4 regions of the Delftia sp. WSY_7 genome follow, and region 3 is predicted to be linked to each of the others. Evidence: predicted binding sites of a transcription regulator. Region 3 holds the regulator's gene; each other region holds the start of a gene.

The links. Region 3 encodes FNR, which switches genes on or off when oxygen is low (the NO sensors DNR and NnrR bind a similar motif). Its sites were predicted from a motif close to TTGATNNNNATCAA; they were not measured.
Region 1: a site for FNR is predicted at 3,300-3,313, ahead of adhP (alcohol dehydrogenase AdhP). Genes of this name have one in related genera too.
Region 2: a site for FNR is predicted at 4,418-4,431, ahead of dsrO (sulfate reduction electron transfer complex DsrMKJOP subunit DsrO). Genes of this name have one in related genera too.
Region 4: a site for FNR is predicted at 4,853-4,866, ahead of cyoA (ubiquinol oxidase subunit II). Genes of this name have one in related genera too.

The regions. Positions count from the first base shown of each region.
Region 1 is NZ_JBICLB010000001.1:24,691-32,401, forward strand. Features, by position in the region: gene ACF8ME_RS00130 (DUF2239 family protein) at 77-676, shown strand; gene ACF8ME_RS00135 (MATE family efflux transporter) at 724-2,145, shown strand; gene adhP (alcohol dehydrogenase AdhP) at 2,209-3,237, opposite strand; gene rimO (30S ribosomal protein S12 methylthiotransferase RimO) at 3,389-4,777, opposite strand; gene phaR (polyhydroxyalkanoate synthesis repressor PhaR) at 4,870-5,409, opposite strand; tRNA gene ACF8ME_RS00155 (tRNA-Val) at 5,655-5,731, opposite strand; gene ACF8ME_RS00160 (Zn-dependent hydrolase) at 5,802-7,070, opposite strand; gene hydA (dihydropyrimidinase) at 7,095-7,711, opposite strand, start outside.
Region 2 is NZ_JBICLB010000014.1:120,796-128,506, reverse strand. Features, by position in the region: gene ACF8ME_RS06855 (tetrathionate reductase subunit A) at 1-2,319, opposite strand, end outside; gene nrfD (NrfD/PsrC family molybdoenzyme membrane anchor subunit) at 2,398-3,441, opposite strand; gene dsrO (sulfate reduction electron transfer complex DsrMKJOP subunit DsrO) at 3,458-4,303, opposite strand; gene ACF8ME_RS06840 (hypothetical protein) at 4,637-5,101, shown strand; gene ACF8ME_RS06835 (hypothetical protein) at 5,086-5,496, opposite strand; gene dsbG (thiol:disulfide interchange protein DsbG) at 5,508-6,314, opposite strand; gene ACF8ME_RS06825 (TlpA family protein disulfide reductase) at 6,311-7,309, opposite strand; gene ACF8ME_RS06820 (hypothetical protein) at 7,469-7,651, opposite strand.
Region 3 is NZ_JBICLB010000001.1:132,780-140,490, forward strand. Features, by position in the region: gene ACF8ME_RS00680 (HD-GYP domain-containing protein) at 1-410, opposite strand, end outside; gene ACF8ME_RS00685 (sulfite exporter TauE/SafE family protein) at 584-1,309, opposite strand; gene hemN (oxygen-independent coproporphyrinogen III oxidase) at 1,315-2,697, opposite strand; gene fnr (fumarate/nitrate reduction transcriptional regulator Fnr) at 2,859-3,578, shown strand; gene ACF8ME_RS00700 (hypothetical protein) at 3,660-3,947, opposite strand; gene ACF8ME_RS00705 (FixH family protein) at 4,130-4,444, opposite strand; gene ccoG (cytochrome c oxidase accessory protein CcoG) at 4,502-5,956, opposite strand; gene ccoP (cytochrome-c oxidase, cbb3-type subunit III) at 6,034-6,951, opposite strand; gene ACF8ME_RS00720 (cbb3-type cytochrome c oxidase subunit 3) at 6,979-7,116, opposite strand; gene ccoO (cytochrome-c oxidase, cbb3-type subunit II) at 7,128-7,711, opposite strand, start outside.
Region 4 is NZ_JBICLB010000014.1:66,784-74,494, forward strand. Features, by position in the region: gene alaS (alanine--tRNA ligase) at 1-2,449, opposite strand, end outside; gene ACF8ME_RS06585 (hypothetical protein) at 2,952-3,185, shown strand; gene ACF8ME_RS06590 (MFS transporter) at 3,326-4,663, opposite strand; gene cyoA (ubiquinol oxidase subunit II) at 4,961-6,007, shown strand; gene cyoB (cytochrome o ubiquinol oxidase subunit I) at 6,073-7,711, shown strand, end outside.

The DNA.
Region 1 (7,711 bases), 110 kb from region 3:
GCAGATATTTACCCGGGTTTAATTGACTTGCATATTTTACCCGGCTAATATCCGGCTCATGACTACCGACTCTTGCATGGCGGGCGCCGAGCCCGCACCCAGCTACACCATATTCCAGGGCCATGGCCGCGTGCTGCAGGGGGACAGGCCTGCCGTCCTGCAGTTCCTGCAAAGCCATGAACAGCAGCCGCAAGGCAGCGGATCGGCGCCGCCGCTGTGGGTTTTCGACGACCACAGCGGCATGCGGCTGGACCTGGACTGGCGCAGCGAACTGGCCGCATCGCCCGCACCCGGACAAGCCGCCGCACCGCGCAGCGTGGGCCGCCCCAAGCTGGGCGTGGTGGCACGCGAAGTCACCTTGCTGCCACGGCACTGGGAATGGCTGAACCGCCAGCCCGGCGGCGCCTCCGGCGCACTGCGCAGACTGGTGGACGAGGCGCGTGGCAAGCATGCCGCACAGGATGCCGTGCGCGCCGCCACCGAGGCCGCCTACCGATTCATGAGCGAGATGGCGGGCGACCTGCCCCATTTCGAGGACGCCAGCCGCGCCCTCTTTGCACACCAGGCCGACGCCTTTGCAAGGCACACCGCCACCTGGCCCGAGGATGTGCGAAGCTATCTGCAGCAACTGAGCAGCGCTGCCTGGTCCTCGCCGCCATCGCCAGCGCAGGACTGAAGCCCCCGCCTTCCATTGCATTTTCTCGTCGCATTAACAGACACAACATGACGAAACCTAACGAACCTCTGCCCCAGGCTGCTGCGCCTGCCGCATCCAGCCCCGCCGGGCCGCCCATCGCCCACGGCACCCAGCCGCTGTGGCGCACCTTCCTGGTGTTCCTGGGCCCCATGGTCCTGGCCAATATCCTGCAGTCGCTGTCGGGCACCATCAACAGCGTCTTCATCGGCCAGATGCTGGGCGTGCAGGCCCTGGCGGCCGTCGCGGCCTTTTTTCCGGTGATGTTTCTCTTCATCGCCTTCGTGATCGGCCTGGGCGCAGGCTCCTCGGTGCTGATAGGCCAGGCCTACGGTGCGCGCATGCATGACAAGCTGCGCGCCATCGCAGGCACGGCCATGTGCATAGGGCTGCTGTTCGGCGCCGTCGTGGCCCTGTTCGGCGGACTGTTCACCGAGCCGCTGATGCGTCTGCTGGGCACGCCGCCCGACATCATGGAACAGGCCACGCTGTATTCGCGCATCGTGCTGCTGGGCATGCCGGGGCTGTTCGTGTTCCTGCTGGCCACCTCGCTGCTGCGCGGCGTGGGCGACACGGTCTCGCCCATGCTGGCCCTGCTGATCTCCACCGGCACGGGCCTGGCCTGCACGCCGGCGCTGATCGCGGGCTGGGCCGGCCTGCCGCGCCTGGGCGTGGCCAGCGCGGGCGTGTCCATGATCCTGGGCTTCACCCTGGCCCTGGCCTGGCTGGGCTGGCGGCTGCGCCGCATAGCCAGCCCGCTGGCACCCAATGCCGCGCTGTGGAAGGCCATGCGCATTGACCGGACCCTGCTCAAGAGCATCCTGCGCGTGGGCATTCCCACGGGCGTGCAGATGATCGCCTCGTCCATGGCCGGGCTGGTCGTCGTGTCGCTGGTCAACGGCTTCGGCTCCAGCGCCACGGCAGCCTACGGTGCGGTCAACCAGATCAACTCGTTTGCGCAGTTCCCGGTCATTTCGGTGGCCATCACGGCCTCCATCCTCGGAGCCCAGGCCATTGGCGCGGGACGCAGCGAGCGCCTGGGCGCCATCACGGCCACGGCCATCCGCATGAACCTGGCATTGGGCGCCGCCCTGGCCCTGATCGGCAGCCTGTTCGCGCGGCCGCTGCTGGGCATGTTCATCACCGACGAGCAGGTGCTGGTGCTGGCCATCGAGCTGCTGTACATCGTGCTGTGGAGCGGCCTGCTGCTGGGCTGCTTCATTGCCCTGTCGTCCATCATGCGTGCCAGCGGCGATGTGGTCATTCCCACGGCCATCACCATCACGGTGCTCGCCGTGCTGGAGCTGCCCATGGCATGGTGGCTGAGCCGCAGCTTCGGGCTGATGGGAATCTGGATGGCCTTTCCGCTGTCCTACACCCTGACGCTGTGCCTGCAGACCGCCTACTACAAGCTGGTCTGGAAGAAGCGCCCGATCCGCCGCATGGTGTAAGGCGTGCGCCATGCAAAACAGGCTTCCCGAGGGAAGCCTGTTTTTTTGGGGGTGGGCAAAGCGTCAGGCGTTCAGGTCCAGCACCACGCGCCCTTCGATCTTGCCTTCATGCATGCGCGCGAAGATGTCGTTGATGTTCTCCAGCCGGTCGGTGGACACGGTAGCCTTGACCTTGCCCATGGCCGCGAAATCCAGCGACTCCTGCAGGTCCAGCCGCGTGCCCACGATCGAGCCGCGCACCGTCACGCCGCTGAGCACCATGTTGAAGATGGGCAGCGGGAAGCTGCCGGGCGGCAGGCCGTTGAGCGATACCGTGCCGCCGCGCCGCACCATGCCCAGCGCCTGCTCGAAGGCCTTGGGCGAGACCGCCGTGACCAGGGCGCCGTGCGCGCCGCCGATCTCTTTTTTCAGATAGGCCGCCGGGTCCGTGGTCATGGCATTGACCGTGACCTGTGCGCCCAGGCGCCGGGCCAGCGCCAGCTTGTCGTCATCCACGTCCACCGCCGCCACGTTCAGGCCCATGGCCTTGGCATATTGCACGGCCATGTGGCCCAGGCCGCCGATGCCCGAGATCACCACCCAGTTGCCGGGCCTGGTGTCGGTGACCTTCAGGCCCTTGTAGACCGTGACGCCCGCGCACAGCACGGGCGCGATCTCGATCAGGTCCACGCTGCCGGGCAGCAGGCCCACGAAATTGGCATCGGCCAGCGCGTACTGCGCAAAGCCGCCGTTGACGGAGTAGCCGGTGTTCTTTTGCTGCTCGCACAGCGTCTCCCAGCCGCCCAGGCAATGCTCGCAATGGCCGCAGGCCGTGTACAGCCACGGAATGCCCACGCGGTCGCCCTCCTTCACATGGGTGACGCCCGCGCCCACGGCGGCCACGTAGCCCACGCCTTCGTGGCCGGGAATGAAAGGCGGATTGGGCTTGACGGGCCAGTCGCCCTTCGCCGCGTGCAGGTCGGTATGGCAGACGCCGCAGGCCTCGATCTTCACCAGCACATGGCCGGGATCGGGCCTGGGCACCTGGACTTCCTCGATGGTGAGCGGCTTGCCAAACTCCCGCACCACGGCGGCCTTCATGGTCCTGTTCATTCGCGCCATCCTTTCTTTGCGTCAAAGTAGGTACAGCATTTCAGCGAAGAGGTCCGGCCGCCTTGATCGATATCAGGCACTGGTCCGGAAAAGACAAAAAAACGGGCAAGGAGAACCTTGCCCGTTTTCGGGAGATGGCAGAGCGGCAGGCTTACACGGGCTGGCCCACCAGGTCATGGCCTTGCGTGCCCACGATGCGCGCCTTGACGAAGTCGCCCACCTTGTAGGTCTTGCTGGCCTTCTCGGGCGGCAGCAGGTGCACCAGGCCGTCGATCTCGGGGGCATCGGCATAGCTGCGGCCCACGCCACCCTTCTTGCCCAGGCCCACGGACTTGTCCACCAGCACCTGCATGGTCTGGCCGACGCGCTTTTGCAGGCGCGCAGTGGAAACCTCCTCGGCCACGGCCATGAAGCGCGCGCGGCGCTCCTCACGCACTTCCAGGGGCAGCATGCCGGGAATCTCGTTGGCGGCAGCGCCTTCGACCGGGCTGTAGGCAAAGCAGCCCGCACGGTCGATCTGCGCCTCGCGCAGGAACTGCAGCAGGTGCTCGAACTCCTGCTCCGTCTCGCCGGGGAAGCCGGCGATGAAGGTGGAGCGGATCACCAGGTCGGGACAGATCTCGCGCCAGCGCTGCAGGCGCTCCAGGTTCTTTTCACCGTTGGCGGGGCGCTTCATGCGCTTCAAGACATCGGGATGGCTGTGCTGGAAGGGCACGTCCAGATAGGGCAGCACGCGGCCCGTGGCCATGAACGGAATGATCTCGTCCACGCTGGGGTACGGGTAGACATAGTGCAGGCGCACCCAGGCGCCATAGGGCTCGGCGATCTCGGCCAGCGTCTGCACCAGTTCGAGCATGCGTGTCTTCACCGGCTTGCCGTCCCAGAAGCCTGTGCGGTACTTCACGTCCACGCCATAGGCCGAGGTGTCCTGGCTGATCACCAGCAGCTCCTTGACGCCGCCCTCGAACAGCGCACGCGCCTCCTTGAGCACGTCGCCCACCGGACGCGAGACCAGGTCGCCGCGCATGGAGGGAATGATGCAGAAGGTGCAGCGGTGATTGCAGCCCTCGGAAATCTTCAGGTAGGCGTAGTGCCTGGGCGTGAGCTTGATGCCCGCCTCGCCAAAGGCGCCCGGCACCAGGTCGATGAAGGGATCGTGCGGCTTGGGCAGATGGGTGTGGACGGCATTCATCACCTCCTGCGTGGCGTGCGGACCGGTCACGGCCAGCACGCTGGGGTGCACTTCCTGGATCAGGTTGCCGCCATCCTTGCCCGCCTTGGCGCCCAGGCAGCCGGTGACGATGACCTTGCCGTTCTCGGCCAGCGCCTCGCCAATGGTGTCCAGGCTCTCGCGCACGGCGTCATCGATGAAGCCGCAGGTGTTGACGATCACCAGGTCAGCGCCCTCGAAGGTCTTGGAGGTCTGGTAGCCCTCGGCGCTGAGCTGGGTAAGGATGAGTTCGGAGTCCGTGAGTGCCTTGGGGCACCCGAGGGAGACGAATCCCACGCGCGGAGCGGCCGCGCCGGCAGGGGTTGTCATGGTTGTTGCGTCGCTCGTGGGGGTCATAGGGGCGATATTGTCCCAGTTCTGCGCGAACTTGGTAAACCGCCCCCGAACTTATCCCTGCAAGCTCAGCTATTGCGCTTGATCCCGAGCGCGCCCAGCATCTGCTCGGTCTGCTTTTGCATCTGCTCCTGCATCTGGGCGAACATGTTCTGCGACTGCTCCATGTAGCTGCTCATCATGTTCTGCATGGCGGGCGGCTGCATGCGCATGAACTGGCTCCAGGCCTCGGGCGAGGTGCCCTGGGCCTGCTCGGCCAGCTTGTTCTGGAAGTCGGTGAACATCTGCACGTTCTTTTCCAGGTAGGAGCCCATGTAGCCCTGCATGGCGTGGCCGTAGAAACGGATGATGTTGGCCAGCACGGTCTCGGAGAACATGGGGGCGCCGCCCGCCTCTTCTTCCAGAATGATCTGCAGCAGGATGCTGCGCGTGAGGTCTTCGCCCGTCTTGGCGTCCTTGACCACCACGGGCTCGTTGCCCATCACGAGCTGCTTGACTTCCGTCAGCGTGATGTAGGAGGACGTGTTGGTGTCGTAGAGACGGCGGTTGGGGTATTTCTTGATCACGCGCTGTGCGCTGGGGGCGGCGGCTGTTGTCGTCTCTTGCATTGCAATGCTTCTCCTCTTGTACCTGCTGTACCTGTTTGCGCCTGCTTGCACCGGCTCGTGCGGGCAATCGGCTATTGCACTGCAACAGATTCTAGGCAGCACCTGCAGCACCCGGCGCAGCAGTAACCCTGATGGGGATCAACGCATGCGACACGGCAAATGGCCGCCATGCAACCGTTGGGGCAAAAAAAATCCCGCTTGAAGCGGGATTTCTTTTTTGCAGCCCCTGGTGAGACTGCTTTGTTTGGTAGGCGCGATTGGACTCGAACCAACGACCCCCACCATGTCAAGGTGGTGCTCTAACCAGCTGAGCTACGCGCCTGTCGTTTGTTGAAGCCGCAAGTATAGCAGTGCAAAACAGGGCTTCCGGGCAAGTTGCGCAGATTTTTGGATCAACCCGCCACCCTGGCGCGTTCCAGCATGGCGTGCATCAGCACATTGCAGCCTGCGGTGATGTCCGCGGGCGTGGCGTCCTCGATCTCGTTGTGGCTGATGCCGTCCTTGCAGGGGATGAAGACCATGCCGGCCGGCGCCAGCCGCGCCATGTAGACCGCGTCATGCCCGGCGCCCGAGACGACGGGCATGTGCGAGTAGCCCAGGGCCTTGGCGGCGCGCGCCACCGCATCCACGCAGTCGGCATGGAAGGGTTGGGCGGGGTAGCTGGACACCAGGTTGATCGCTATGGGCAGGCCCGTCTCCCGGCTGATGCGGTCGGCCACGGCGCGGATGTCGGCGTCCATGGCTTCGCAGTCGGCATCGGTGGCGTTGCGCAGGTCGATGCTGAATTTGACCTGCCCCGGGATCACGTTGCGGCTGTTGGGATGGACCTGCACCATGCCCACCGTGCCGCGCCCGTGGGGCGGATGGCGGTGGGCGCAGGCCACCACTTCCTGCATCAGCTGCGCGGCCACCTGCAGCGCGTCCTTGCGCAGGGCCATGGGCGTGGGGCCGGCATGGGCCTCCATGCCCGTGACCACGCAGTCATACCAGCGGATGCCCAGCACGCCGGTGACCACGCCAATGGTCCTGGCGTTGTCCTCCAGCACCGGGCCCTGCTCGATATGGGATTCGAAGTAGGCGCCGATCGGGTGGTCTCCCGGTTCCTGGCTGCCCACATAGCCGATGCGCTCGAGCTCGCCCTTGACGGTCTTGCCTTCGGAGTCGGTGGCCGCATAGGCATGCTCCAGCGTGAAGGCCTTGGCGAACACGCCCGAGCCCATCATTACCGGCACGAAGCGCGAGCCTTCCTCGTTCGTCCAGAAGGCCACCTCGATGGGCGCTTCGGTCTCGATGCCGTGGTCGTTGAGCGTGCGCACCACCTCCAGCCCCGCCAGCACGCCGTAGTTGCCGTCGAACTTGCCGCCCGTGGGCTGGGTGTCGATGTGGCTGCCCGTCATGATGGGCGGCAGGCTGTTGTCGCGCCCGGGCCGGCGCATGAAGCCGTTGCCGATCTTGTCGATGGTCACCGTCATGCCCGCCTCGCGCGCCCAGCGGGTCACCAGATCACGGCCCTGGCGGTCCAGGTCGGTCAGCGTCAGGCGGCAGACGCCGCCCTTGGGCGTGGCGCCGATCCGGGCCAGCTCCATGAGTGAATCCCACAGCCGGCTTCCGTTGACGCGCAGCTGCGCGATGCCCTGCTTCACTTGGGTATCTGTATCCATTGCGGTCTCCTTGTCATGCGGGCTTCAGCGCGCCACGGCCGTGGGCTGCAGCGTGGCGGCGCGGCGCTGCACCGCGTCGAAGTTGGGGCCGAAGGCAGGGCGCTTGATATAGCGCCCCTTGCCTTTCTCGGCACGCAGATCGCCCTGCGCATAGGCCACCACGCCCTGGCTGATGGTGTGGCTGGGCATGCCTTGCACGGTGCGTCCCTCGAAGATGTTGTAGTCGCCCTTGGAATGCTGGGTCTTGACCGACAGGGTGTGCGTGGCGGCAGGGTCCCATACGACCAGATCGGCATCGGCGCCCACGCCGACCAGGCCCTTGCGCGGATAGATGTTGAAAAGCTTGGCCGTGTTGGCCGAGGTGATGGCCACGAATTCGCTGGGCGTCAGCCGGCCGGTGTTCACGCCCGCATCCCAGATCACGGCCAGGCGCTCCTCCACGCCGCCGGTGCCGTTGGGGATCTTGGCGAAGTTGTCCCGGCCCATGGCTTTCTGCGCGGCGCAGAAGGTGCAATGGTCGGTGGCCGTGGTGTGCAGCTGGCCCGACTGCAGGCCCTGCCACAAGGCCTCCTGGTGGCCCTTGGCCCGGAAGGGCGGGCTCATCACGTGGGCGGCCGCCTTGGCGAAGTCGGGGTCGCGGT
Region 2 (7,711 bases), on a different contig from region 3:
GCCCAGCCGTTCTGCCACGGCGAAGAGAAAGCTCTCCACATTCACGGGCTGGCCGCCGGCCGTGCGCGCCACGGCGGGCTGCACCACGGGCCAGCGCACGGTGGAGCTTTTGGCCACCACGTCGGCCCAGGGCGCCGAGATGCCCCAGCTCTCGTAGGTCACGGTATCGGGCACGATGAAATCGGCCAGCGCGCTGGTCTCGTTGATGAAGGGGTCGATGGAGACGATCAGCGGCAGCTTCTTCGGGTCCTTGAGATCGTCCACCAGCGCATTGCGAAAGCCCGCAATACCGTAGACGGGGTTGCTCATGTGGTTGATCCAGGCCTTTGCGCGGTAGGGGTAGCCGGCCAGCGCGCTGGCCAGCATCTCGCTGGACAGGCCGCCCACGGCCGGGTACCACGGGGCCTGGGCGGCGGGGTAGTCCTTCGCGCCCTCGGGCTGGCCCTCGCGCTTGCGCTGGAATTCCGCGCTTTTCTCGTAGGGCTGGCGGTGGCGTGACAGCGCCAGGCCGCGCGGCTTGACCTTGCCGTCGAAGTTGGCGAAGTCGTAGCGCGGGCCCGGGCCGAAGGGGCCGAACGGGCCGGCATCCAGCACCAGGCCGCCCTGCACGTTGAGGTTGCCCACCAGGGTGTTGAGCATGCTGATGGCGTAGGCGGTGTAGAAGCCCGCGCCGCTCATGGTGCCGCCGTGCGCATCGGCCACGGCGCGCTTGCCATGGCTGGTGAACTCGCGCGCCAGCGCCTCGATCTCGCCGCGCGCCACGCCGCACAGCGCCGCGTACTCGTCCAGTGTCTTGAGGCTGGCCTGCTCATGCAGCTTGGCGAGCGAGGAGCAGACCGACAGCTCGGGGGCCTGGTCCGCGCCTTCGGCCTTCAGGCCGGGCACGGCCACGCGGGTGCGCACCATCAGCTGTGCAGGCTCGGCCTGGGTGTGCGGCGCCAGGCGGCCATCGGCACGCTGCACCACGAACACATCCTGGGCCGGCTTGCCGTCTTCGGCTGGCGCGGGCAGGGCCCAGCCCAGGTCGGCGCCGCGCAGAAAGCTGCCATGGCGCGGGTGGCCGGGCTCGTTGACCAGCAGGTGCGTGGCATTGCTCCAGGACGCCTCGCCCGCCGCCTGCATGGCGGCCGGGCCGGGCTGGGCGAGAAAGCCCGTGTCATGGCGCGCCTCGTCCAGGATGACGCGGATGAGCGCCATGGCCAGGGCCAGGTCGCTGGCCGGCTTGACGGCCAGCCAGCGGTTGCCGCTGCCGGCAGCCAGGCTGGACGAGGTCGGCAGCACGGGCGAGACCACCACGTAGCGGAAACGGTTGTCGTCGCGCGAGCGGGCCTCGGCCAGTTCGCGGCCCTGGCGCTGGAAGGGGTTGCCGGACTGCGCGGGCGCCGCGCCTATGAACAGCCCGAAGCTGGCATGGCTCCAGTCCGGCTTGCCGTGCGGCATGCCGGGCAGGTCGCCCAGGGCCGCTGCCGCACCCACGCGAAAACTCTGGCCGCAGTAGGCGCCGTGGTTGCTGACGTTCACGGTGCCGAAGGACGGCCCTGCAAAGCGGCGCAGCAGCTGGGCGCGGCCTTCGTTGGAGGCGTCGGTCACCAGCAACTGGTTGGAGCGCGGGCCGAACTCGGGGTTGTCGGCGTCCAGCGGCGTCTTGGTGTCCCAGATGGCGCGCAGGCCCTCGACCTGGCCTTCGCCGAACAGATCGCCGCCCTCGCAGACTTCCTGCACCAGTTGCTCGAAGGAAATGCTCTGCCAGCGACCGCTGCCGCGCGGGCCCACGCGCTTGAGCGGGGTGAGCACGCGGTGCGGTGCGTTCTGGTGCTCCAGCATGGACGAGCCGCGCGCGCAGGACGTGGCCCGGCCCTCCAGGCCCAGCTCCTTGCCCAGCTTGGCGTAGACCTCGCGCACGGATTCTTCCATGGCGGCCGGGCGCGTGGTGGCCAGTGGGTGGTAGGGGTTGCCTGCCACGCGCAGGATGCGGTTGCTGGCGGTATCGACACGCACGCGCACGCCGCACTGCGTCCAGCAGCCCAGGCAGCTGGAGGGGCTGACCACCTGGCCGGGCTGTGTGGCGAGCGCGCCCGTGGCCGGGTCGATGCGGAACTCGGGCGTCAGCGAATTGCCGCGCGTGGCGCTGGCCGTGGGCGTGCCCGAGGTGCCTGCGACCAGGCCCTTGGCGCCACGTGCCAGCGTCTCGCCGTAGCCGGCCGCAAAGGCGGCCAGCCCACCGGCGGTGAGTCCGCCGCGCAGCAGCAGGCGGCGGCGGGCGGCCTCGGCATCCAGGGAATCTTCGGGAGCTTGGGGGAGTTTCTTCTTGTCGGTCATGAAAGGCTTTCTGTGGCGCGGCCGGCCGGTGGCGGGCCGCGCTCCGTGAATGGGTAAGGGGTCGTCAGGGCGACGGTGTCAGACGGCGCGGGCCGTGGCCGAGCGCGCGGGAAACAGCTCCAGCGCCCAGGTGGCCAGCGGCACCAGTGCAATGCACAGGCCGGCCACGCCGAGCATGCCCAGCAGGCCGTCGCCGCCCAGCGGCATGTGGTAGATGTACAGGCCCGCGCCGTACTTGGGCACGCCTTGCACGCCCATGAACAGCGCCCAGCGGAAGGCCCAGGCCGCGGCGGCCAGGCCCAGCCCCAGGGCCAGCGTGTAGCGCGGGCAGGCCATGCGCTGCCCGCCCCGCACCAGGGCCCACAGCAGGGCGGCACCGGCCACGGCCGAGCCCAGCATGCTCAGGCGCCAGACCGGAAACTGCTGCCACAGCTGCAGCGCCGCCTGGAAGGAGCGGCCCTGGCCCAGCCAGCCGGCAACGGCCCAGACCGCCGCCATGGCCAGCAGGCACAGCGCCAGCGCCAGGCCCAGCACGCGCAGGGCCTGCAGGGCGCCGGCATCGGGGCGGTGGCGGGCGGGCAGAAAGCGCGCCGTCACCAGCATGCAGCCCACCGTGGCCAGCCAGCCCGTGAGTGCCAGGTTCAGCGGCACCCACAGCGTGTTCCACAGCGGGCGCGAGCGCACGGCCATCAGCTCGGCGCCGGTATAGGCGGTGATGGTCAGCGCCGACACGGCCAGCAGCGGTGCCAGCCAGCGCAGCCACTGCGGCCGGCCCAGCCACCAGGCCAGCACGAAGGCCAGCGCCAGTCCCACGAAGACCGGCAGCAGCAGGGCGCCCACCGACATCCACGACCACGGCGTGAAGTGCGCATAGAAATGCCAGAAGCGCGCAGGCTGGTGCAGGTCGGCCAGCAGCGACACGGGCGCGGCGATGGCGCTGACGGCCAGCACCAGCACGGCGGCCGGCAGCAGGCGCGCCATGGCGCTGCCGCGCGGCGCCCAGGCGCAGGCGGCGGCCAGCAGGGCGGCGCCCGTGGCAATGCCGGCCAGGAAGAAGTACTGCACGGCCCAGGGCAGCCAGGCCGATTCGTAGGCGGGGGTCAGGAGTTCGACGATGTGCATGGGGTGCTCCTTGCGTTCAGTGGGAAGTGACCAGCCGCACGCTGGCCTGCCCGTCCACGCCGTCGACGAAGGCGTCGGGCAATCCCAGGTAGTACACATGCGGGTCCGTGCCCATGGCGGGCTTGAGCACCTTGAGGTCCTTGGCGTGCTCGCGCATGCGCTGGCGGATCTCGCTGCCCTCGTCGTTGAGATCGCCGATCACGCGGGCGCCGCCCACGCAGCTTTCCACGCAGGCCGGCAGCAGGCCGGCTTCCAGGCGGTGCTCGCAGAAGGTGCACTTGTCGGCGGTCTGCGTCTCGTGGTTGATGAAGCGCGCGTCATAGGGGCAGGCCTGCACGCAGTAGCCGCAGCCCACGCAGCGCTCGTTGTCCACCAGCACGATGCCGTCGCTGCGCTGGAAGGTGGCCTGCACCGGGCAGACCGGCACGCAGGGCGGGTTGTCGCAGTGGTTGCACAGGCGCGGCAGGTTGAGCATGGCCGGCGGCAGTTCCTCGTTGCCCGCGTGCTGCACCTCGTACTGCAGCACCGTGGTGCGGAACTGGCCCAGCGGCGGCAGGTTCTCCATGGAGCAGCTCACCGTGCAGGCCTGGCAGCCTATGCAGCGGCGCAGGTCCACCAGCATGCCGTAGCGCCTGCCGGCCTCGCCGGGGCGGCGCGGCGGTTGAAAGCCGGGGGTGCCGGGCGCGGCCGCCGCCACGGGCAGGGCCACGGCCGCCATGGCGGCGGCCAGCAGGTCCTGCAGGAAGCCGCGCTTGCCGGCGGCGGGCTGCGCATGGGCGGCGGTGCGGGCGGGGATGTCCTGGGAGGAGGGCTTGCAGCTGCAGTCGTTGCAGCCGCTGCCGGCGCGGGATGTTTTTGGCATGGCCTGTCTTTCATCGTCCTGCGGCCACGGAGGGTGGTCGCTCAAACTCAATAAAGCATTAAAAATATGCTTTTTATATTGAATTTAATATATGAAATTCAGGGCCTTGGCGGCTTGATGTGAGTCAAGCAATGGGCTTGCAAAGCGCCACCGACTGCCTGCCATGGACAGGCACCCAAGGCAGTCCATAGCGTGTGGCGCAGGGATTAAGACGGGGTTAACAGGGTGACTGCATTCCTCGGGTATGCGGGGCGCGTATCGGAAATCACCCTCTTGTTTCCGTGCGCGGCCCCGGTCTACGCTGCTTGTGTCGCCACTGCCAAGGAGTTCTCCATGAACCATGCCCTGAACAGCCTTGCTTCGGAACTGGACCTTGCCGCCGAAGCCGGCGAGCACCTGAGGCTGCAATTCACACAGGCCTGCGTGGACCGTATCTCGCACCTGCTGGAAGACCCGGACGTCATCCGCTGCGCACAAGGCCTTCGCCGCTACCTGGACGGCCAGATCGACAGGCAGGAGCTGGACCGCCTGGCCCGCGAGGCCGCCAGCCTGGCCAACCACCACCAGGGATCGCGCTCCCTCGACGGCTGCGGCCATGCCGCCGTGTCCGCCACCTATGCCACGGCCCACGGCCTGGCGGGCCGGGCGCTGCAGGCGGCCGACTATGCGGCCTACGCCATGGTCTATGGCGAGGGCGGCCACGGCGCCGTCACGGACCGCGAATCGTTCGAGCCTGAATACCAATGGCAGGCGCGCTGCCTGGCCTCGCTGGCGCAGGCCGCTCAGCAGCGCACGTAGCACCAGGCCGACTGCTGCAGCAGGGCCAGTGACTCGATGCCGCCCTGCGGCAGCACGCGCATGCCGGCAGGCGCCTCGCGGCCCAGCTTCTTGAGCGTGTTCGGGCAGACCAGCACATGGGCCAGGGCCTCTGCATCCAGATGCTGCGGCGTGCCCGGCGCGGCGTCCAGCAGCGCCTCGACGGCCGGGCCGTTGATGACGATGCGGACCTCGGCACCGGGCCGGTCCTGGCGCAGGTTGGCCAGATTGCTGCGCGCACGGGCCAGGGCGCCGGGTGTGGGCGCATGCAGCACGATGCGCAGCGGCGGCGCATCCGGCCGGGAGGGGAACAGGTCGCTCCAGTCGCTGGAGGCGGTGGAAGCGGTGGAAGCGGCGGGACAACGGCTTGTGCTCATGGTCGTCCTCATCATTTCCTGCCACGCGGCCCCATGACCTCTTCCAGCAGGCCCGGTGGCAGGCCGGTGCGTACCTGCACCACTCCCTTGTCATCCTTCCAGACCAGGGCCGGCGTGGCACGCAGGCCCCAGGTGGACATCAGCGAGGCATGGCTGGCCAGCACCTGCCGCGTGGCCTGCGGCACCGGGGCCAGCGGCGTGGCGCCCGCGCCTTCTGCGCTGGCGCGGCCGGCCTTGGCATAGGCACGTGCGTGCTCGGCCAGGGCCTGCTCTGGCTGGCGCGCGGTCAGCATGGCGGCGGCCTTGCCCTCGCTGCTGGGCTTGAGGATGCCCACCAGAATGTGGCGCAACTGCACCTGGCCGCTCTCCACCCAGGGCCGGGCATCGTTCCACAGCTGGTTGCAATAGGGGCAGTTGGGGTCGGTGAACACATAGACCGTGCGCGGCGCGTCGGCGCGGCCATCCGGGATGGACTGGGCGCGCTGCACATCGCTCCACAGCTGCTCGCCCATGGGCTTTTGCACGGCGGCCTGCAGGGCCTGGGCGTTCACGTCGCGGCCCTGGGCGTCGATCACCGTGCCCAGCACCCAGTGCTTGCCGTCAGGCATGCGGTAGATGGGCACGGGCTGGCGGTCGCGGTAGGCGGCCCAGGCCTTGAGTCCACCCACGGCCGGCAGCGGTCCCACCAGGGTCAGTCCCTGCTGGGCCAGGAAATCCTCCGATGGCACCTCGGACGCCGCAGCCGGCAGGGCCAAGGCTGCCGATAGGGCCAGGGCTCCTGCCAGTGCAGGCAGGGGGAACAGGGGGGAAGCGCTCATGAACATTCCTTCAGATGCTGGGCCAGGCTGGCGCGCGACAGCTCGCCCATGCGCATGCCGCACAGCCGGCCGTCGGCGCCATAGAAATAGGTGGAAGGCAGGCCCCGCTGGCGCCAGTGCCGGCCGGCCTGCTGCTGCGGGTCGAACAGCACCTGGGCCAGCGGCAGCGGGGCCGTCGCCTGCTCGCGCTGCAGGTAGCCCATCACGGCCTCGGCTGGCTCGCCCTGGTTGATCCAGATGAAGCGCACATCGGGCCGCTGCTGCTGGGCCTGGGCCAGCACCGGCATCTCGCGCCGGCAAGGCGGGCACCAGGTGGCCCAGAGGTTGATCACCATGGGCCTGCCATCGGCCTGCTGCAACTGCTGCAGAGAGACCGGCTGCGCCTGTCCGTTGACCAGGGTGAAGGCCGGCAGGGCCGGTGCATCTGCGGAGGGCAGCGCCTGCAGCAGGCTGCCCAGCACCAGCAGGGCCGCCCCCGCGCCCAGCGCCAGCCCTGTGGCGCGGCGCAGCACCGGGGAGCGGCGGCTGCGCCACAGCATGTACAGCAGCGCGGCCAGCAGGCCGGCCCACAGGTTCCATCCCCCGTCGCGGATATCGATGATGCGGCCTGCGAAGGCCGGCATCCCGCCCCAATCCCAGGGAGCAGGCGCGTACTCTGCCCACCACTGCGCGACATAGGCCAGGCGCGCCGCCAGCAGGCCGGCCAGGGTGCTTTGCCACAGCAGCGCATCCACGGCCTGGCCCGTGCGCCTTTCATTCCTGCGCGCCAGCCACTGCGCCAGCAGCCAGGCCAGCATGGCCACCACCACGCCCACCGGCAGGACCAGCGGCCCCAGCGCCAGGCTGGCGGGCAGGTGCAGCCAGGCGCCCAGCGCCGATAGCGCTGACGGCCCGCCAGGCTCTGCCGCTCCGGCAAGAACAGGCGAAGGCGCCAGCAGCAGGCCGGCAAGCAAGGGCAGGAAGGACGAAAGAAGAGGGGATGACCGGAGATGCATGGAAGGGAGTTTCAGCCATGCGGGCTGACAGGCCGTGGATGCTGGCAGCGGGGAATTAACGGGGGGTTAACGGCCTGATGGCCTCACGGCCTCACCTGGCTTGCCGGGCGGCAGCGCCCCTCTTGCGCTCGCAAGAAAATCCATCTCATGGATCGAGTGTCAGAACTTATTCCAGAGTGCTGCAAATGCCCCGAAAGAAATGGCAATGAAGAGGGATGCCTTGAAAACCAGCTTGTTTTTCGATGAAGTCGATGGCTTCACTATCTTGTATTTGGAAACGAGCATGACGACGACAAGGGTTAGCACACACACGACGATAAGCCGTGTCTGAAGTTCGTTCATTGCATATCCTTCCATCAAGCGGAATACGGGGTCACGAGCGATGCGAATCCGTGAGGGCAA
Region 3 (7,711 bases):
GGGCCGGCCAGTTCGGCCAGGCAGCCGTCGACCAGGGCTTCGGTGGGCATGCGCGCCTGCTCGGGCGCGCTGGCAAGGGTGGTTTCGATGGCCACATAGCCACGCTCCACCTTCTGAAAGCGCGCATTGCAGTCCTCCAGCCGGCCGCGCCAGTTGGGCACGGACAGCAGCAGCGGCGCTGCGGGTGCAGGTTCCTCGGCGGGCTCGGCTGCGGCGGCCGCCACAGCGGGCAGCGGCTGCGGCGGCGGAGTGCGCACCTCGGCCGGCCAGGCGTCGCTTTTGTGCGGAACGCAGCGCACCGCCTCCAGGCCCAGGGATTTCAGGGTCTGGATCTGTGCGCTGGAGGTGATCTTGAAGCTGCTGACCGGAAAAGGATGGTTCAGCCATCCAACATCGAGCTGGACAAACATGCCCGGACGGAGGTCTCGGATATCGATGAGGACGGAATGGTTCACGCGCGGCAACGGCCCCGAGGCTGAAGGAATCGGCAAATGTAAGCCGATGATTCGGGCATTATCTCCAGTTCTGAGGGCCTTGCAGGCAATCCGCGACCCTCAGGACCAAGTCTGTCCCCCGCTGTTGTTCATCGGCACCAGAGACTGGGCTTGTAGATCAGGTCCATCCACAGCGCCCACACGGCCACGCCCACCAGCATCAGGCCGGCCAGCCGCGTGCCCCATTCGGCACGCAGACCGTTCAGGCGCTGGCGGCCCAGCCGCCACAGCCAGGGGCCGGCCACCAGCCACAGCCCGCTGCCCACGCCAAAGGCCACCATGGCCGATGCGCCCTGCAAGGGGCCACCGCTGAGCGCGGCGACCAGCACGGCCGAATACAGCAGTCCGCAGGGCATGAGCGCCCAGGCATAGCCCGCCGCCAGCGTGCCGCCAGGGGCGGACACCCAGGGCTGCACGCGCCGCCAGGCGGCGCGGCCCGCAGACTCCAGCCAGGCGGGCTGGCGGGCCTGCACCATCATGGCCAGGCCCCAGGCCATCACGGCGACATGGGTCAGCGTCCAGAACGGCTGCAGCGCCGTGGTCTGGCTGGTGAGCCAGGACAGGCTTTCCATGGCCAGCGCCGAGGCAGCGCCCAGGCTGGCATAGCCGGCCAGCCGCCCGCTATGGAACAGCGCCGTGCGCAGCCACAGCCGGCTTTGCAGTCCATGGACGGCGACCACCTGCCCACCACCCTGTACCGTGCCCTGCCCCGCCCCGCCCGTGACCACGCCGCAGGGCGCGGCGCACATGGCAAGGCAATGGGGCCCGCCGACGAGCCCCATGATCAAAGCGGTCCAGAGCAGCGACAACAGCATGGGGCCTAGATGATCCTCGAAAACCGCGCCCGGTTCTTGTCGGCCTGCAGATATCGGTCAAACAGCATGGCCACGCCACGCACGAAGTACCAGCCCATGGGCGTGACCTGGAATCCCTCGTCGCTGATCTGCACCAGCCCCTTGGCCTGCAGGTCCTGAAGCGCCGCCAGCTCGGGGGCGAAGTACTCGCGAAAGCCCAGCAGCCAGGCCTGCTCCATGGGCTCGAACAGCACGGCGCCCTGGCACATGATGGCCATGATGACGGCGCGCCGCACCAGATCATCGCGCGACAGTGCCAGGCCGCGCACCACGGGCAGGTGGCCGGCGTCGATGGCGTCGTAGTACTCCTCCAGCGTCTTGGCGTTCTGGCTGTAGCTGGCCCCCACCTTGCCGATGGCCGACACGCCCAGCGCAATCAGGTCGCAGTCGGGCTGGGTGCTGTAGCCCTGGAAGTTGCGATGCAGCCGGCCCTGGCGCTTGGCCACGGCCAGCGCGTCCTCGGGCAAGGCGAAGTGGTCCATGCCCACGTAGACATAGCCGCCCTCCATGAAGGCCGCGATGGAGCGCGAGAGCATGGCCAGCTTGTCGGCGCCCTGGGGCAGGTCCTCGGCCGCGATGCGCCGCTGCGGCTTGAAGCGCTCGGGCAGGTGGGCATAGGCATAGAGCGCGATGCGGTCGGGCCGCAGCGCATTGACCTGGGCCAGCGTGCGCTCGAAGGACTCGGGCGTCTGCTTGGGCAGGCCGTAGATCAGGTCCACGTTGATGGAGGCAAAGCCCAGCTGCCGTGCCGCTGCCACCAGCGCGAACACCTGCTCGGCCGGCTGCACGCGGTGCACGGCGATCTGCACCTGTTCGTCGAAATCCTGCACGCCGAAGCTCAGGCGGTTGAAGCCCAGCTCCTTGAGCACGGCCAGGCGTTCGACGCTGACGGTGCGCGGATCGACCTCGATGGAGTATTCGCCGCCCGGCTCCAGCTTGAAATGCTCGCGCAGCAGGGCCATCAGCGTGCGCAGCTCATCGTCCGAGAAGAAGGTGGGCGTGCCGCCGCCCAGGTGCAGCTGGCTGACGGCCTGGCCCTTGCCGCAATGGGCCGTGTGCAAGGCCATCTCGCGCGCCAGGTAGTCCAGGTAGACGGCCGCGCGATCGTGGTGGCGCGTCACGATCTTGTTGCAGGCGCAGTAGTAGCACAGCGACTCGCAGAACGGCACATGCACATACAGCGACAAAGGCATGGCTCGCGCTGCGGTACTCGATTTGCGGTGCTCAAGTGCCAGGATATAGTCTTCAGCACCGAAAGCCTCCACGAAACGATCGGCCGTGGGGAACGAGGTGTATCGGGGCCCCGGTACGTCGAAGCGACGCAGCAGCTCTGGGGTGACAGCGGTCATGGGTTTTTTCCTCTAATGTCGTCCACTGTGCCGCAGCCCATTGGCCGCGTCCTTGACTCATATCAAGAGTTGTTCGCGGCAGTGCTGCGACAATTTGATCCAACTCATCGCCATCCACGAGGTCACCGCCGGCGCACTGCTGCGCCGCTGATGTTTACTCCATGAACCTTCAGACCATCAAAGCATCCTGTTCCAATTGCAACCTGCGCGAGCTGTGCATGCCCATGGGCCTGGATGCCGAGCAGATGCAGCGCATCGACGACATCGTGGCCACGCGCCGCAAGGTCAAGCGCGGCGGCCTGCTGTTTCGCAACGGTGAGTCCTTCACCTCGCTGTACGCCATCCGCACGGGCTTCTTCAAGACCTGCGTGGCCACCGAGGACGGGCGCGACCAGGTCACGGGCTTTCAGATGGCCGGCGAGATCATCGGCCTGGATGGCATCGTCAACGACCACCACACCTGCGATGCGGTCGCGCTGGAAGACGCCGAGGTCTGCGTCATGCCCTTCGACAAGCTGGAGGACCTGTCGCGCGAGGTCACGGCCCTGCAAAACCATGTGCACAAGGTCATGAGCCGCGAGATCGTGCGCGAGCATGGCGTGATGCTGCTGCTGGGCAGCATGCGTGCCGAGGAGCGCCTGGCCGCCTTCGTGCTCAACCTGGTGCAGCGCCTGCACGCCCGGGGCTTTTCCAAGTCGGAACTGGTGCTGCGCATGACGCGCGAGGAAATCGGCAGCTACCTGGGCCTGAAGCTGGAGACGGTGAGCCGCACCTTCTCGAAGTTTGCCGAGGAAAACATCATCGAGGTGCGCCAGCGCCATCTGCGCATCCTGGACACGGACGCGCTCAAGCGCATCGTCAACAGCCAGCAGTGCCAGTGAGGCCGCAAGGCCCCGCCCCCCGGCAATGAACAAGGCCCGCTGTCGCGGGCCTTGTTCATTGCCATTGCAGTGCACGCAGGTTCAATCGCGCCCCAGGCCCTGCATGGCCAGATTTGGGTCCGGCTCGGAGACCACGCCGTCGTTGAGATCGTGCGTGGAGCGTCCCAGCATGGTGGTCATGAGGCTGGACAGCATGGTCACGCCCCAGAAGGCGAAGAAGGCCAGCGTGTAGATTCCCTGCCGCGACCAGCCCAGGTCGCCGAGCCAGTGCAGCTCCAGCGGGTCCACGAAGGCGAATACCAGCATCTCCATCACGGCGGCGGCCAGAAAGGCCGGCCAGGCAATCCACATCCAGCGTTGGGCCAACATCAGCGATCTCCTTGAGCTGTCGAGGGGTGGCTTTCATTGTGCGCGCCGCCCTCGCACCGTGCCAAGCCCTGCGCACCCTGCACTGCCTGTAGGAAACCCTTGGCCCTCGCGCATGCTGGAGATGCCATCCACCATACAAAAAAGGCCGCGACTGCGGCCTTGTGCACGGCATTTTCCTGCGTTCAGCGGTCCGTGGGATGGTCCTGCGCGGGCGTGGCCGCGTGGTTGCGGCCGGTGACCGCGGGCGCCAGGCTCTTGGGCACTTCGCGCACGCCATCGGCACGCTCGTTGATGGTGATGCCATTGCGGTAATAGTCAGGATCGATCACGGGATCGGCGCCATTGATCGCAATGACGGCCGTGACCACGCCGGCCACCACGACGGCGGCCGGGCCGGCCACCACGAGCCAGACATGGGCGAACTTCCACCAGGGCTTGCCGGCGTCCGGATGCGAAGGGGCCGTGGCGGGCGCGGAGACTGCGGGACTGGAAGACATGGATAACCTCTTTCTTTCAAACAGCCGGCGCAGCCTGGGCGGTGCCGGCCAGACATATCACCGGGGCACCAGGAAGACGGCCTTTTCGGACGCGCGTCCCGCGCCTGAATGCACGGCATCGATATCGAAGAATACGGTGTGCGAGCCCGGCTCGGCGGAACCGTAGGGAATCTGCAGCCGCGCCGCAATGCCGCGCGTCTCGGCAGGGCCGACCTCGACCTCCTGCTCGGACGCCAACTCCAGCCCGTCGAGGCCATGGGCGCTGATGCGGTAGCGCTGGGCCTGCTCGGTGGCATTCATGATCTGCAGGCGGTAGACATTTTCCAGCTTGCCGCCCGCGACGATGCGCGACAGCGACGCCCGGTCGCGTATCACGTCGACCTTGACCGACTGGCGCAGCGCCAGGCTCACGATCATGGCCATGCTCAGGCCGATCAGCACGGCCGAGTAGACCAGTACGCGCGGACGGAAGATGCGGCGCAGCACCTGGGCCCGCCGCCACATGCCGGCCATGGCGTTCTGCGTGGTCAGCCGGATGAGGCCGCGCGGATACTCCATCTTGTCCATGATGGAATTGCAGGCGTCTATGCACAGACCGCAGCCTATGCATTCGTACTGCAGGCCGTTGCGGATGTCGATGCCCACGGGGCAGACCTGCACGCACATCTTGCAGTCGATGCAGTCGCCCAGGCCCTGGGCCTTGTAGTCCACCTTCTTGGTGCGCGGCGCGCGCGGCTCGCCCCGGCCCGTGTCGTAGCTGACGATCATGGTGTCGCGGTCGAACATGGCGCTCTGAAAGCGCGCATAGGGGCACATGTACTTGCAGACCTGCTCGCGCATGTAGCCGGCGTTGCCATAGGTGGCGAAGCCGTAGAACAGCACCCAGAAGACCTGCCAGCTGCCCTGCAGCGCCAGCAGCTCGCCGCCCAGCTCGCGGATGGGCACGAAGTAGCCCACGAAGGTGAAGCCGGTCCACAGGGCAATGGCAATCCACAGCAACTGCTTGAGCGACTTCTTCCAGAGCTTTTCAAAGGTCCAGCCGTTCTTGTCCAGGCGCATGCGCGCGCTGCGGTCGCCCTCGACCTTGCGCTCCACCCACATGAAGATTTCGGTGTAGACCGTCTGCGGGCAGGAAAAGCCGCACCACAGGCGACCGGCCACGGCCGTGAACAGGAACAGCGCCAGCGCCGAGATGATCAGCAGGCCCGCCAGGTAGATGAAATCCTGCGGGTACAGCACCAGCCCGAACAGGTAAAAGCGCCGCGCACCCAGGTCGAACAGCACCATCTGGCGCTGCCCCCATTCCAGCCAGGGCAGGCCATAGAAAACCAGTTGGGTGAGAAACACCAGAGCCCATCGCCAGCGTGCGAAGACACCGCTGATGGAGCGCGGGTAGACCTTCTTCTCGGACTCGAACATCGACACCAGCTGGCCCGGGTCCGGGTCGGCAGGCGTGATCGGAATGACTTTGCGGGGAGGCTTCCCGGCATCATCCCCGTTCTCGGGCTTCATGGTGGGTTCCTTGATTTTTTGGAATATCTGAAAACTCAAAAGGCAAAAAGGCGGCGCCGCAGCGCCGCCCCCTGTCCTTATTGACGGACTGCGCCGTCTTTGTGCGACATGCCCCAGACATAGGAGGCAAGCACCGCGATCTGCGCCTCGGTCAGCTTGTCCTTCTGGGCAGGCATCTCGTTGTGCTTGCCGTTGTTGATCATGGCCGTGATGGCGGCCTCGCCCCAGCCGTGCAGCCAGATGTCATCGGTCAGGTTGGGCGCGCCCAGGGCCTGGTTGCCCTTGCCGTCCATGCCATGGCAGGCGGCGCAGGCCGTGAACTTGGACTTGCCCAGCGAAGCCTTGAGCGAGTCGTGCGGGCTGCCCGACAGGCTCAGCACATAGTGCGAGAGGTTGCGCACATCATCGGGCGTGCCGACGGCAGCGGCCATAGGCGGCATGATGCCGATGCGGCCCGCCGTGATGGTTTCCCTGATCTTGTCGGGCGTGCCGCCATGCAGCCAGTCGCCATCGGTCAGGTTGGGGAAGCTCTTGCCGCCGCGTGCATCCGAGCCGTGGCACTGCGCGCAGTTGTTCATGAACAGGCGCTCGCCGATGGCCATGGCCTGGGGGTCCTTGGCCATGTCTTCGGTGCTCATGCTCGTGAACTTGGCGTACAGCGGCTCCAGGTCCGCGCGGGCCTTGGCCATCTCGTTTTCATAGGCACCCAGCTGCGTCCAGCCCAGCTTGCCCGCGAACGAGCCCAGGCCCGGATAGGCCGCCAGGTAGGCGAAGCCGAACACCGAGGTGATGATGAACAGCCACATCCACCACTTGGGCATGGGGTTGTTCAGCTCGCGCAGGTCCTCGTCCCAGACGTGGCCCGTGGTGTTGTCGGCCGAGGGGACCACCTTCTTGCGTGCGGTGAGATACAGCAGCAGCAGGCAGCCGATGATGCCGCCCAGCGTGATCGCCGTGACATAGATCGACCAGAAGTTGTTTACGAAATCGCTCATGGGAAGTTCTCGTTCTGGTGGAGGGACTCAGTCTTGCTCGAACGGCAGCTGGGCGGCCTCTTCGAAACGGGCCTGGTTGCGGCGGGCGAACGCCCACCACCAGATACCGATGAAGCAGGCCAGAGAGGCCAGCGTGGCCACGATGCGCATGGTGGTGATGTCCATGTCGCTCTCCTTTACTTGACCGAACGGCCCAGCACCTGCAGGTAGGCGATGACGGCGTCCATTTCCGTCTTGCCCTTGACCTGCTCGGCGGCGCCGCTGATTTCCTCGTCGCTGTAGGGCACGCCCACCTTGCGCAGCGCGCTCATGTGCTGGGCGACCACGGTGTCATCCACCTTGTTCTTCTCCAGCCAGGAGTAGGCAGGCATGTTGGACTCGGGCACCACGTCGCGCGGGTTGTTCAGGTGGATGCGGTGCCATTCGTCGCTGTACTTGCCGCCCACGCGGTGCAGGTCGGGACCCGTGCGCTTGGAACCCCACTGGAAGGGGTGGTCGTAGACGAACTCGCCAGCCACCGAGTAGTGGCCGTAGCGCATGGTCTCGGCGCGGAAGGGGCGGATCATCTGCGAGTGGCAGTTGTAGCAGCCCTCGCGCAGATAGACGTCGCGGCCCATCAGCTGCAGCGGCGTGTAGGGCTTGAGGCCCGCCACCGCTTCCGTGGTCGACTTCTGGAAGAACAGCGGAACGATTTCCACCAGGCCGCCGACGGCGACCACCAGCAGGGTCAGCACGATCAGCAGGAAATTGTTGGTTTCCA
Region 4 (7,711 bases), on a different contig from region 3:
CGCCGGCAGCCAGCTGCACCTTGTCGCCATCGACCGCCGCCAGCACGATGGCGGCGGCGCCCAGCTTGTCCTTGAGCTTGTCCATGGTCTCGCGCAGGGTCTTGGCATCGGCGCCTTCCAGCCTGGCGGCCAGCACCTTGATGCCCTTGACGTCGACGGCCTGACCGGCCAGTTCGTCGCCCTGGCTGGAAGCGAGCTTGCCCTTGAGCGCAGCCACTTCCTTCTCCAGCGCACGGATCTGCTCCAGCGCGCCGCCGATGCGGGTGTTCAGCTCGGCCGTCGGCGCCTTCAGCGCAGCGGCCGCCTGGTCCACCGTGGATTCCAGCGATTGCAGGTAGGCCAGCGCGTTCTCGCCGGTCACCGCCTCGATGCGGCGCACGCCAGCGGCCACGCCGCCTTCGCCCACCACCTTGAACAGGCCGATGTCGCCCGTGCGCTGCACGTGGGTGCCGCCGCACAGCTCGCGGCTGGTGCCGATGTCCAGCACGCGCACGGAGTCGCCGTACTTCTCGCCGAACAGCATCATGGCGCCCGTGGCCTTGGCCGATTCGATGTCCATCACCCGCGCGTCGGTGGGCGTGTTGGCCAGGATCTCGGCGTTCACGCGGCGCTCGATCTCGCGGATCTCGGCAGCGGTCACGGCCTGGTTGTGGGCAAAGTCGAAGCGCGTGCGCTCGTCGTTGACCAGCGAGCCCTTTTGCTGCACGTGGTCGCCCAGCACTTCGCGCAGGGCCTTGTGCATGATGTGCGTGACCGAGTGGTTGCGCATGGTGGCGGCACGCAGCTGCGTGTCCACCTCGGCCTGCACGGCATCGCCCACCTTCAGGCTGCCGGACTCCAGCACGCCATGGTGGCCGAACACATCGGCCTTGATCTTGAGCGTGTCCTCGACCGCGAAGCGCGCGCCTGCGGTGCTGATCACGCCCTGGTCGCCCACCTGGCCGCCGGACTCGGCGTAGAAGGGTGTGGTGTCGAGCACGACCACGCCGCTCTGGCCGGCCTTGAGTTCCTGCACGGCGCTGCCTTCGGCATACAGTGCCACCACCTTGGCGGCCTCGGCCAGCTTCTGGTAGCCGGTGAAGGCATTGGCCTGGCCCGTGTACTCGAGGGCGCGGTCCATCTTGAACTTGCCAGCCGCGCGGGCCTTGTTCTTCTGTTCTTCCATGGCGGCCTGAAAGCCTGCCTCGTCCACGCCCAGGCCGCGCTCGCGGCAGACGTCGTTGGTCAGGTCCAGCGGGAAGCCGTAGGTGTCGTGCAGCTTGAAGGCCACGTCGCCGGGCAGCACCTTGGCGCCACCGGCCAGCGCCGCATCCAGGATTTCCATGCCGTTGGCCAGGGTCTCGAAGAAGCGTTCTTCCTCGACCTTGAGCACTTCGGTGATGCGCGCTTCCTGCTCGCGGATCTTGGGATAGGCGTCGCCCATCACGGCCACGAGGTCCTTGACCAGCTTGTGGAAGAACGGCGTCTTCTGGCCCAGCTTGTAGCCGTGGCGGATGGCGCGGCGCACGATGCGGCGCTGCACGTAGCCGCGGCCTTCGTTGGACGGGATCACGCCGTCGGCCACCAGGAAGGAGGTGGCGCGGATGTGGTCGGCAATGACCTTGAGCGACGGGGTCTCGAGGTCGGCAATGTGCGTCTCGCGCGCAGCCGCCTTGATCAGTGCCTGGAACAGGTCGATCTCGTAGTTGCTGTGCACATGCTGCAGGATGGCGGCCAGGCGCTCCAGGCCCATGCCGGTATCCACGCAGGGGGCGGGCAGCGGCTTGACGTTGCCCTGTTCGTCCATGTCGAACTGCATGAACACGTTGTTCCAGATCTCGATGAAGCGGTCGCCGTCTTCGTCAGGGCTGCCCGGAGGGCCGCCGGCCACGTGCGCGCCGTGGTCGTAGAAGATTTCCGAGCAGGGGCCGCAGGGGCCGGTGTCGGCCATCATCCAGAAGTTGTCGCTCTTGTAGCGGCCGCCCTTGTTGTCGCCGATGCGGATCACGCGCTCGGGCGGCAGGCCGATTTCCTTGGTCCAGATGTCGTAGGCCTCGTCGTCCTCGGCGTAGACCGTGGCCAGCAGGCGCTCCTTGGGCAGCTTGTAGACCTCGGTCAGCAGTTCCCAGGCCCACTTGAGCGACTCGCGCTTGAAGTAGTCGCCAAAGGACCAGTTGCCCAGCATCTCGAAGAAGGTGTGGTGGCGGGCGGTGTAGCCCACGTTTTCCAGGTCGTTGTGCTTGCCGCCTGCGCGCAGGCAGGTCTGCACCGAGGTGGCACGCGTGTAGGGGCGCTTGTCGGTACCCAGGAACACGTCCTTGAACTGGACCATGCCCGAGTTGGTGAACATCAGCGTCGGGTCGTTGCCGGGCACCAGGGGGCTCGACTCCACGATGGTGTGGCCCTTGGATGCGAAAAAGTCCAGAAAGCTCTTGCGAATGTCGGCAACGGTGAAAGTGGGTGTGCTCATGGTGTCTAGGAGTTCGGAGCGCGCACGCGGGGCGCTGTCCCTGGCGGGAGGGTGTCCCGTCGGGACCAACGCGCATTATAGGTTTGCCCCATCGTCGCGGCAGCGAGCCCTGCCCGTCCCTCCATCGCGCACCTGGCCGAAGAAGGCCTCTCCTCCCATCTGCCCGCCCTTAAGCACGATCTCCAGCCCGTCACTGGCCGGATCGCTGACATGCGCGCGCAACAGCGGAGCGCGACTGGCCGGACCTCGGCGCCTGCAGCTGTGGGTGGCGCCCCATCCGGGCCGCAGGGCCGACATTCTTGCGCTGGAGAAATGGCTGGTGCAGGAGATGGGGGAGATGGCTAGCACAGGCGATCTCGCCGTTCCCTGATCCCGCTCAGACTGCGCGCGATGGGCGCCCTGGATAATCGCCAGCCGGAACCACAGCAAGCACACCATGGCGCAACCACCGACACCCGAGCCTCATTCCGCCAAACCGGCCCAACCAGGCAAAAGCCGCATCGTGCCCTGGCTCATCGGCCTGCCCGTGGCCTTCTTCGCTGTGCTCATGCTGGCTGGCCAGTTGCTGTCCACGCCCGAAGGCGAGGCGCGCTGGGTGGAGCGCGAAACCATCAAGATCTGCCGCAAGGAAACCGCGCGGCCAGAGGCCGAGCGCAAGACGCAGCAGTTTGAATCGGTGCAGGACTGCGACAGGCTCGAATTCGACTTCAAGCAGCGCTACGGTGAAAACCCCTGAGGCGGAGCCGCAACGGAAAATGCCCCCACGCTCCCCTGCTTCGCAAGGTCCGCTGCCCCCAGGGGGCCAGCTTTTTGCCTTGGGGCGGCCCGGCGACAAAAAAGGCCGGCAGAGCCGGCCTTTGGCTTGCGAGGGCCCGTTCAGTCGCGCGTCTCGATGGCCCGGTTGATGCCCAGCGCCGCCAGCGTGCACAGCGCGCCCGACAGCAGATAGATGCCCAGCGCCACCAGTCCGAAGCGCGAGGACACGCCCAGCGCCACCAGCGGGGCAAAGGCCGCGCCGACCAGCCAGGCCATGTCCGAGGACAGGGCCGCGCCCGTATAGCGATAGCGCGAGGGGAAGTTGGCCGTCACCGTGCCTGCCGCCTGCCCGTAGGACAGGCCCAGCAGGATGAAGCCGACGATGATGAACACGTTGTTGCCCGTGGTGCCGCTGCCCAGCAGCCAGGGAGCCACAAAGCTGAAGATGCCGATCAGGCAGGCCATGGTGCCCAGCGTGTTGCGCCGCCCCACCCGGTCGGCCAGCCAGCCCGAAACCATGATGGCGCCGGCCGCACAGAAGGCGCCAACGATCTGCACGCCCAGCACATGGTTCACCGACTGGTCCGAATACAGCGAGATCCAGGACAGCGGGAAGATGGTCACCAGGTGGAAGAGCGCAAAGCTGGCAAGGGCTGCAAAGGCGCCGATGACCACGTTGCGGCCCTCGTCGCGCATCAGCGGCACCACGCCCATGGGCTCCAGCTCGCGCTGCGCCAGCAGCTCGGTGTAGGACTGGCCCACCACCAGGCGCAACCGGGCAAACAGTGCCACCACGTTGATGGCAAAGGCCACGCAGAAGGGATAGCGCCAGCCCCAGCTGAGGAACTCGTCGGCATCCACATGGGCATAGATGAAGGCAAACAGGCCTGCCGCCAGCACAAAGCCCAGCGGCGCACCCAGCTGCCCGATCATCGAATACCAGCCGCGCCGGTTCTGGGGCGCCGACATGGCCAGCAGCGACGGCAGGCCGTCCCAGGAGCCGCCCAGTGCAATGCCCTGGCCGACGCGCAGCAGCGCCAGCACGATGATGGCGTTCACGCCCGCCTGCTGGTAGCTGGGCAGGAAGGCCATGCCCACCGTACACACGCCCAGCAGGAAGAGCGCCAGCGTCAGCTTGGTCGCCCGGCCCCAGCGCCGCTGCACGGCCATGGACAGCGCCGTGCCCAACGGCCGCGCCACGAAGGCCAGCGCGAAGATGCCGAACGACATCAACGTGCCGTCAAGCTTGGAAAGATAGGGGAACAGCAGTGCCGGGAAGACCAGCACGCAGGCGATGCCGAACACGAAGAAGTCGAAGTACTCCGAGGATCGCCCCAGGATCACGCCGACGGCGATCTCGTTGGGCGTGACATCTTCGTGGGTGTCGGCGCGGGACAGAGATTCCTTGCTTTCGTAGCTTCCGTTGGGGAAGCTTGCAGTTGTGTCGAGGCCGCTCATAGATGGATGCTCCTTGTCTCGTCTCACTGACAGCTCCGTTCTACGCCCTCGCTTGATCTGGCGCAAGGCGGTTTCACCTCGACCGGACTTGGTGTTTTTCCTGCTGCGCGCGGCCGAAAAATGCGGCCTCCGGATCGCCGGGACCTCGCTGCCTGCCCCGCCAGGTAGCAGAAAGTTCCCGGCTTCTCCTTGACGTTGGACAAAATGTCCAATGGACAAATTTATACTTCGTAATACATTTGCCCGGATCTTGTAATCCGCGTTTCTATGTAAACGCGCTCTTGTTGCGCCCCTAGCATGCTAAAAATCAAGGAACTCCGTGGGCCTGCGTGGCTCACCGCGGCCGCTTTGACAGCCAGTCTCACTGGCTGCAGCAAAGCCGTCGTGCTCAACCCGGCCGGCGATATCGCCGCGCAGCAAGGCAACCTGGTGGTCACGGCCACCTTGCTGATGCTGATCATCATCATCCCGGTGATCATCCTCACGCTGCTGTTCGCCTGGAAATACCGCCAGTCGAACACCGAGGCCCACTACGACCCCGAATGGCACCACTCCACCACGCTGGAGCTGGTGATCTGGTCCGTGCCGCTGATGATCATCATCGCGCTGGGCGCCATCACCTGGATCAGCACCCACAAGCTCGACCCCTACCGCCCGCTGGACCGCGTCTCGGCCTCCAAGCCCTTGAGCACCGATGTCAAGCCGCTGGAAGTGCAGGTCGTGGCCATGGACTGGAAGTGGCTGTTCTTCATCCCTGAAAAGGGCATCGCCACCGTCAACGAGCTGGCCGCTCCCGTGGATCGTCCCATCCACTTCAAGCTGACCGCCACCTCGACGATGAACGCCTTCTACGTGCCTGACCTGGCCGGCATGATCTATGCCATGCCCGGCATGCAGACCGAGCTGAACGCAGTGATCAACAAGACCGGTGTGTTCCACGGCCTGGCATCGCACTACAGCGGCGCCGGCTTCTCGGGCATGACGTTCAAGTTCCACGGCCTCAGCGACGAGGAATTCGAGCAGTGGGTTGCCAAGGCCAAGTCCGAAGGCAAGGCCCTGAACCGCGACACCTACCTGAATCTGGTCAAGCCCAGCGAGCGCAACCCGGTCGAGCGCTTCGCCACCGTGGACGAAGGCCTGTACGACAAGGTGCTCAACCGCTGCGTCGAGGAAGGCAAGATGTGCATGCACCACATGATGGCCATCGATGCCGCAGGCGGTGAAGCCTATCTCAAGGCCGTGGGCATGAACCTGCCCCAGGATGTGTGCACGGTGCAAAACGCCGACCGCGTCGTGGCCTTCCTGGACCAGCGCGACGGCTCGGCCGCCAGCGCACAGCAATAAGCAGATAGCGGAAGCGGACGACGGCCAGCCCGCCGCCCGTTCCAAAACGACCTAAGAGACTCGATATGTCTGAACATACCTCCCCGGCACAGGCCCACTGGCTGCTGGGACGCATCACCTGGGACTCCATCCCGATGGCGCATGAGCCCATCGTGCTGGTGACCTTCATCGCCGTGGTGCTCGGCGGCCTCGGCGTGCTGGGCCTTCTCACCAAGTTCCGCCTGTGGGGCCCGCTGTGGCGCGACTGGCTGTGCAGCATCGACCACAAGAAGATCGGCATCATGTACATGATCCTCGGTCTGGTCATGCTGCTGCGCGGCTTCGCAGATGCGCTGATGATGCGCCTGCAGCAGGCCATGGCCTTCGGCGACAACCTGGGCTACCTGCCTCCGCACCACTACGACCAGATCTTCACGGCCCACGGCGTGATCATGATCTTCTTCGTGGCCATGCCCTTCGTGACCGGCCTGATGAACTACCTGGTGCCGCTGCAGATCGGCGCCCGCGACGTGTCCTTCCCGTTCCTGAACAACTTCAGCTTCTGGATGACCACGGGCGGCGCCGTGCTGGTGATGATCTCGCTGTTCCTGGGCGAGTTCTCCACCTCCGGCTGGCTGGCCCTGTCCAACCTGGGGGCGCAGAACCCGGGGGTGGGGCTTGACTACTACATCTGGGGATTGCAGGTGGCCGGTGTCGGCACCACGCTGTCGGGCATCAACCTGATCGTGACCATCATCAAGATGCGCGCACCCGGCATGAACCTGATGAAGATGCCCGTCTTCACCTGGACTGCCCTGTGCACCAACGCGCTGATCGTGGCCTCGTTCCCCATCCTGACCGCAGCCCTGGTGCTGATGTCGCTGGACCGCTACGTCGGCACGAACTTCTTCACGAACGACCTGGGCGGCAACCCCATGCTGTACGTGAACCTGATCTGGATCTGGGGCCACCCCGAGGTCTACATCCTGATCCTGCCGTGCTTCGGCATCTTCTCCGAGATCGTCTCGACCTTCAGCCGCAAGCGCCTGTTCGGCTACACCTCCATGGTGTACGCGACGGTGTGTATCACCATCCTGTCCTACCTGGTGTGGCTGCACCACTTCTTCACCATGGGCTCGGGCGCCAGCGTGAACACGTTCTTCGGCATCACGACGATGATCATTTCGATCCCGACGGGCGCCAAGATCTTCAACTGGCTGTTCACCATGTACCGCGGCCGCATCCGCTTCACCGTGCCGATGCTGTGGACCGTGGGCTTCATGTGCACCTTCGCCATCGGCGGCATGACCGGCGTGCTGCTGGCCGTTCCCCCGGCCGACTTCGTGCTGCACAACAGCCTGTTCCTGATCGCCCACTTCCACAACGTGATCATCGGCGGCGTGGTGTTCGGCGTGTTCGCCGGCATCAACTTCTGGTTCCCCAAGGCCTTCGGCTACAAGCTCGATGAGTTCTGGGGCAAGTGCTCCTTCTGGTTCTGGCTGGTCGGCTTCTGGGTGGCCTTCACGCCGCTGTACGTGCTGGGCCTGATGGGTGTGACGCGCCGCGCCAACCACTTCGAGGACCCCTCGCTGCAGATCTGGTTCATCATCGCCGCCTGCGGCGCAGGCCTGGTGGCCCTGGGCATCGGCAGCTTCCTGATGCAGCTCGTGGTCAGCTACTTCAAGCGCGACCAGCTGCGTGACGAAACCGGCGATCCATGGGAAG